3 regions of the uncultured Barnesiella sp. genome follow, and region 2 is predicted to be linked to each of the others. Evidence: riboswitches for the same ligand, from Rfam matches in the RefSeq annotation. Region 2 holds a riboswitch; each other region holds the start of a gene.
The links. Region 2 has a riboswitch for cobalamin ahead of Q1K76_RS09915 (TonB-dependent receptor). Riboswitches for the same ligand answer to the same signal wherever they lie in the genome.
Positions count from the first base shown of each region.

Region 1 (2,268 bases), on a different contig from region 2:
CGCCGTGGCCCAACCCCTCGGTTGTAGCCGAGAGCAGCTCGCGTATGACCATGCGCCCCTCGGGCGAGGTATCGGTACCGTAGTTTATCGAACTGAAAACCACCTGGTTGCCACCCCGCGAGTGCATGGTGTTGAGGTTGTGCACCAATCCCTCCATGGCTTGGTGGGTATCCTTGCGGGTAGTCTCGTAGCTTTGTGTCCAGGCGGTGCGCAACTCATTGGCCGAGAGAGTCAGGCCCAGAGTCTGCAGGCGGTCGGCCAGTGCAGCCTGTTGCACCTCCGTATCGGCTATCGAGGCGACCGAGTCGGCTATCGCCTCTCGCAGCGACGGATGGTCGCTCTCGCCATGCAGGCGCAAGATGAAGTCGATGGCCGTCTCGAGATGTTTGCGGAAACTCTTCAGCACCCCCGGTGCCATGAAGTGGTCGAAAGCCGGGATGGCCTGCCCGCCGTGCTGCTCGTTCTGGTTGGTCTGGAACACGATAGTGGCCAGCGTGGCGTAGCTCTGTATCGACTGAGGCGTGCGCACGGTTCCGTTTTTGGTATGGAAACCGCGGTTGAAAATATCCTCCAGGTCGTACTGCACGCAGGTGGCCGTCTTGGTGGGATAGTAGTCGAGGTCGTGGATGTGAATGTCGCCCTCGCGGTGCGCCCGCCCGTAGCGCACCCCCACCAGATACTTGTAGGCGTAATCCTTGGTCACCTCCGAGGCGAAGGTCATCATCTGCCCGGCCGGCGTATGCGACGACATGTTGGCGTTGCTCAGGTTCACGTCGTTCTTCTCGACAGCCACGATGCCGTCCATCACCTGCTTCATCGAGGTGCGTTTCTCGCGCTCCTTGGTGCGCCACTCGCGATAGATGATGAAGCGCTTGGCCACCGAAGGGTTGCGCCGCATCAGATGGCGCTCGACCAGATCTTGAATCTCCTCGACCGAAATCTCGCTCTTGTCGATGGCGGCGGCCACCTCGCCGGCAATCTGTTTCACCGCAGTTTCGTCGTCGATACCATCGGCCCGATAGGCCTTGGCAATAGCCCGCTCGATTTTGGCAATCGAGAAACTCTCTTGGGCACCATCGCGCTTGGCAATGGTAATGCCTGCATAATCCATGTTGATAAGTTGTTTAGGGTTGGATACTGCGGACGTCTCCTCGAACGTCCTTTTGCTTCTCTCTCACTCCGGCAGGTCTTCTGGCTCTTCCCTGCCCCGATGACGCCTTCCCGACATTACAGAAACAGATTCTCGTCAGTGGCTCGTGTCACGGGACTTTCACAGGAATTACAGCAGCGGGACTGCTCGGGATTCTCACCCGATTCCCTTTTTATCGACACCATCGTACAACGGGGCCGAACCGGAATGCGGGTACAAAGTTACACAAATTCGCGATAACCAAACAACAAATTTCGAGACAAAAGTTTCCTTTTTCGGGAAACTTTTGAAAACCAGAATAGAAAAAAGTTTCCTGAAACCAGCAACGAATAGAGGCCCATACCAACTCCCATATGGAAACTATACTGCTATAAAACAGCAAAAAAGGCATCTATTCCATTGTTCAATCGGATATCCAATCGAATCAACCAAATTGTTATCTATTCCAGCAACATAATAAAAAAGGCGAGATAGTAATCTCTCTATAAGAGAGAGAACCTTGCCGCACCGTTTGTCCCCAAGGTGCAACAAGGTTCTCTGTATCTTCCGGGACAAGAGCGTCCCTGATATCTTACCAATTACAGAATGAGCATGGCGTCGCCATAGGCACCGAAACGATACCCCTCCTTGAGGGCAGCATCGTAGGCCTCGAGGACAATTTCATATCCGCCGAATGCCGCTACCATCATCAGCATGGTCGAAAGCGGCATGTGGAAGTTGGTCACCAGACTGGTGGCTACCGTAAAGTCGTAGGGCGGGAAAATGAACTTGTTGGTCCAGCCGTCGTAGGTCTTCATGTGGCCGCCGGTGCTGACCGCACTCTCGATACCCCGCATCACCGAGGTACCCACGGCGCACACCTTGTGGCCGCCATCCTTGGCGTGGTTGACGAGCTCGACGAGCTCGGGGGTCACAATCAGCTGCTCCGAGTCCATTTTGTGCTTGGTAAGGTCTTCGACATCGATTTCACGGAAGTTACCCAGGCCCGAATGGAGGGTGAGGAAGCCGTAGTCGATGCCCTTAATCTCCATGCGCTTCAACAGCTCACGGCTGAAGTGGAGCCCGGCAGCGGGAGTGACCACAGCCCCTTCGTGGCGAGCAAAGATATTTTGATAACG
Region 1 covers NZ_CAMMHD010000012.1:18,983-21,250, forward strand. Annotated here, with positions in the region: gene Q1K76_RS07640 (anaerobic ribonucleoside triphosphate reductase) at 1-1,111, opposite strand, end outside; cobalamin riboswitch at 1,164-1,372, opposite strand; gene queA (tRNA preQ1(34) S-adenosylmethionine ribosyltransferase-isomerase QueA) at 1,729-2,268, opposite strand, start outside.
Region 1: it holds a riboswitch for cobalamin, as region 2 does, so the genes downstream of both, Q1K76_RS07640 (anaerobic ribonucleoside triphosphate reductase) here and Q1K76_RS09915 (TonB-dependent receptor) in region 2, are expected to answer to the same signal.

Region 2 (2,268 bases):
TCATAACTCCTGTGATTGTTGTTGTTGAGAATTATTGGTATTGGTGAGATTTTCGATGACGGCATTGGCCCGCTCCTCGTCGGTATCGAACTCTTTTTGCAAAATGTTGGGGAAAAAGAAGAGCCGCAGGATAAAAAACATGATGAACAGTTTGATAAGAATGATTGCCCAAAGTGTTTTTCCCAAGGTCATCGATCGGAATCCTTCAAGGTAGAATCGCCATACGCGCACTACGAAATTGTCGTTTTTCAAGGTTTGGTTTTCTTCCATAAGTGTATTGTATGTAGATGAAGAAAATTTTCGCAATATTCGGTAAAATTTGTGATTGATACAAATTTATAACCGTTATTTTTTATTACGAATCAATACTTTTTTCACAAGTAACGATTGGGGTGCAGGTTTGGTTTGGAATAATTTCCAAGAAAAAATAGAACAGTATCAATAATTTGTGTTACCTTTGTCACGCATTGGTTTCGAAACCCCGTCCGGGGCGTAGAATGAAAAGGGAATCGGGTGAAAATCCCGAACAGTCCCGCTGCTGTAAGCTCCCGTAGAGGTGCCGAGAATACTTGAAAGCCACTGATTATGACGATTGGGAAGGCCTCGGTTACCGGAGTAAGTCAGAAGACCTGCCATGCTTTTAGTCATTAGCTTTCGGGGGGTAGAGCTTGTGAATCTGCGGAAGGGTGGCCTACACGCGTCCGTCTGTTTACACCGACTTGTATCGAAAGAACCCGCTCCGAGGCTGTTAAAAAATAGTCCGATGGAAAGACTTTGTCGTTGGGTATCGTTTGTGTGTGCGATTGGGGTACTGGCTGCTCTGCCCGTGCGGGTGTGGGCCGATGAGACTTCGTCGACCGACTCGATACAGACCCGGTCGCTGGGCGAGGTAATGGTCACGGCCAACCGGTATAGCGAGGTGATACCCTCACAGAAACTCGCCGGCAAGGAGCTGCAGGCCCTCAACAGCTTTTCGGTGGCCGATGCCATACGCTACTTTTCGGGTATACAGATTAAGGATTACGGCGGTGTGGGCGGTTTGAAGACCGTCAACATCCGCAGCATGGGTACCAACCACATGGGTGTATATTACAACGGCATCCAGTTGGGCAATGCCCAGAACGGCCAGGTGGATCTGGGAAAATTCTCGCTCGAGAATATCGAGGAGATTTCGCTCTACAACGGGCAGAAGAGCGAGATATTCCAGTCGGCCCGCGAGTTCGGTTCGGCCGGTTCCATCTACCTCACCACCCGTCGGCCCAAGTTCAAGCCGGGCGAGAAGTCGCACCTGAAGGCCTCGTTCAAAACGGGGTCGTTCGACCTGGTCAACCCCTCGGTGCTCTTCGAATACAAGCTCAGCGAGAGCGTGAGCATGACCTTCAACAGCGAGTGGACCAACTCGAGCGGTAAGTACAAATTCCGTTACAAGCGGGTTACCCCCTCGGGCGAGGTGGCCTACGACACCACGGCTACCCGGCAAAACGGCGACATCGATGCCGTGCGTTTCGAGGGCGGTCTGCAGGGCTATCTCTCCAACGGTTTTTGGAAAGCCTACGTCTACCATTACAGCTCCGAGCGGGGTATCCCCGGCGCCATCGTCAACAACGTGTGGCGCAACGGCGAGCGGTTGTGGGACCGCAACACCTTCGTGCAAGGCGTCTATCAGCAGGATATTACCCGCAAGTACAGCCTCAAGGTCAATGCCAAGTATGCGTTCGATTATACCCACTATGTGAACAACGACGACAAGCTGATGCGGGTCGACAACCAGTACAAGCAGCGCGAGGTCTACGTGTCATTGGCCAACAAGTATTCGATACTCCGCAACTGGGACGTGTCGGTGGCCTACGACATGCAGTGGAACGGGCTGTCGGAGTACCTCTCGGCCAGCCGCTACACCCACTGGATTTCGGCCGCTACCGCCTTCTCGCTGGCCGACCGGCTGAAGATGCAGGCCAGCGTGCTGGCTACGCTGGTCGACGAGACGGCCGAGGGGCAGACCAAGGCTCCCAACAAGAGCAAGGTGACACCCGCCGTCTTCCTCTCGTACCAGCCGCTCAAGCGATACAACTGGGTGCTGCGAGCCTTCTACAAGCAGATATACCGCATGCCCACCTTCAACGACCTCTATTACACCGATATGGGCAACTCGGCCCTGAAGCCCGAGAGTGCCACCCAGTACAACGTGGGCTTTACCTATGCCGTGGCACCCAAGACGGGATTCCTCTCGGGATTCCATACCGGTGTGGATGCCTATTACAATCTGGT
Region 2 covers NZ_CAMMHD010000018.1:28,444-30,711, reverse strand. Annotated here, with positions in the region: gene Q1K76_RS09920 (DUF4492 domain-containing protein) at 1-270, opposite strand; gene Q1K76_RS09925 (cytochrome ubiquinol oxidase subunit I) at 1-4, opposite strand, end outside; cobalamin riboswitch at 452-652, shown strand; gene Q1K76_RS09915 (TonB-dependent receptor) at 764-2,268, shown strand, end outside.

Region 3 (2,268 bases), on a different contig from region 2:
CGGGAACGAAATCGACGTCACGGCATCGCTCTCGGTCGAGAGCTCGAGAATCTTGCTCAAATAGCCCGACTTGAAGGTGTAGGCCTTGCCTCCCATCGTCACGAAGCGGCTCTTCGGCGCACCGTCCGAACCGGTCACGAAGGTCAGCGACTTGGCCGTGGGGTCGAAACGGTAGATACCGGCGTTGTCGCGGATATAGAGATGCTGCTCGTCGAGCACGGCGATATGCGTGGGCCAGTCGAGCCCCTGCAGGTCGTCGTTCGTGTAGGCGGCCGTCCGCTTCAAGGTGTGGGCATCGGCCACCACCAGCATGCCGTCGTTTTCGAACACCATGCCGTTGGGGTTCTTGTTGCCATTCTGCGAGATGATATAGACCTTGCCGTTACAGAACGCCATGTCCTGTGCCACGTTGCCCAGCTCGGTACCGTTGACCGTCTTGTAGGCATCGGCCACCACATACCCCTCGGGCGAAATCCAGGTGAGCGAGCCGTTCTCGGTAGTCATGTTCCCCTCGTTGAGCACAAAGACCCCGGCCGGGTCGTCAAAGGCATTCAGGCAATACAGCTCCACCTTTTGCGAAAGGTTCTTCCCGCCTGCGCCCGCTACCGTGACGGTGAGCGTAGCTTTTGTTTCGGCATCGGCCGTGGCCGAGATTTCGATTTTCCGGGCATCCTGGTCGACCGTTGCACTCCACCCGGCGGGCAGCGATTCGGTCTTGACCGACTGCACATGCTCTGCCGCATAGGCAATCTCTACTTGGGTATCGGGAACCACAAATACCGGCACATCGGTTGCAACAGCCGTTGTCCACTCAAACTTCGGGTCGGGCATCGGTTCTTCACTCTCTTTCGAGCAACTGCCCATAATCAGAGCTACCGCTACCAGCAGCACGCCCCACATCTTTCTTACTTTCATCATTCTACTTTTGGATAAAAATCTATTATTTAACAGGTTATTGAAAATTTGCAAAACAAGGTCCCGGGCTGGAGAAGAGACGGCAAGCCCGGCCGTTGCCATATTGTCAAGACGGCAACGCGTCGTGCCTGCCTGTTCCCGGGCAGATGCCCCAACAGGTTTACACAGTACCCCGACACGGGTTATGAATGGCTCGAAAAGCCTGAAAAAAGTATATAGCATTTACGTCGTACATTTAACCGTCCTGTCCACGGGCTCGATTAAAAACAAAAACTGACGGCAGGTCTTCTGACTGACTCCCCACTCGAGGCCTTCCCGATATTGCAATCAGTGGCGTATAGAATTCGAGCGGTTGGCGGAGCTTCACAGCAGCGGGACTGTCCGGGATTTTCACCCGATTCCCTTTTAATCCTCGAGGCCCGGCGGGCCTTTTGGAACCAATCGGCTGTAAAATTAGTATTTTTTTCTGGAGAAAGATAACTTTTTGCTTCCTACTTCAAACAGATTGTATATGGTGCAGCTTATAGTCTTTATCCTCAGCGGTCTTGACAACACACTCCCCCCACAAAAAAAGCATGAGCGCATATAGCCGAGATGCGGCTGTATGCGCTCATGAGTTTCTCTGAAGAAGTTTTGCCGGTTCTCTCCTACACCGGCTCCATTTTTTTCTATACTGCCAAACTTATCTTACCAGAACCTTCTGGCCGCCGATAATGTAGAAACCGTTCGGCAGATTCTCGGCAGCAACCTCCCGAGGTACGTTGGCCCGCACCTTCATGCCTTGCAAATTGAAGACATCGACACGGACACTTCCCGAATCCACACGGTCGGAGACCACAGACTCGATGCCCGAACTCGCCGATTGCCCCTCGAGTATCCAGGCATTCAGCTCCTTTACCCGGGTCGTGGCCGAGGCAAAGGCTTCGATGCCGTTGGCATCGGCTTCGGTGGGGAAGACACGGATGGAGGTAGCCCACTTGTCGTTCACGAAGATGTCGAGGATGGAGTGGTCGATAAAGATATTTATCTTCAGCTCACTCCCCACGGCCGGACGCTCGGGCAAGATGCAACGATAGACACCGTCGTATACGCCGGCGTCGTTGGTCAACCGAGGCAGGGCGCTGAAGTCGGCCACGAGTTCACCCGTTGCCGGAGTGTACGAAACAACGGCCTCGGCACTGCCGCTCTTGAAGATGTGGAAACCGAAGTCGGAGGCACCCACCTCGAATGTGCCGCATATCTCGACCGAGCGTCCGCTCACAGGCGAGAGGTCGAGAGTACCGTTCAGGTCGAACCCCGTGCGGGTAAAGGTGGTCGTGGTGCGTAACCCGGTCAACCCCTCATAAGGTTTCT
Region 3 covers NZ_CAMMHD010000016.1:58,221-60,488, reverse strand. Annotated here, with positions in the region: gene Q1K76_RS09375 (DUF5074 domain-containing protein) at 1-918, opposite strand, end outside; cobalamin riboswitch at 1,176-1,372, opposite strand; gene Q1K76_RS09370 (LamG-like jellyroll fold domain-containing protein) at 1,598-2,268, opposite strand, start outside.
Region 3: it holds a riboswitch for cobalamin, as region 2 does, so the genes downstream of both, Q1K76_RS09375 (DUF5074 domain-containing protein) here and Q1K76_RS09915 (TonB-dependent receptor) in region 2, are expected to answer to the same signal.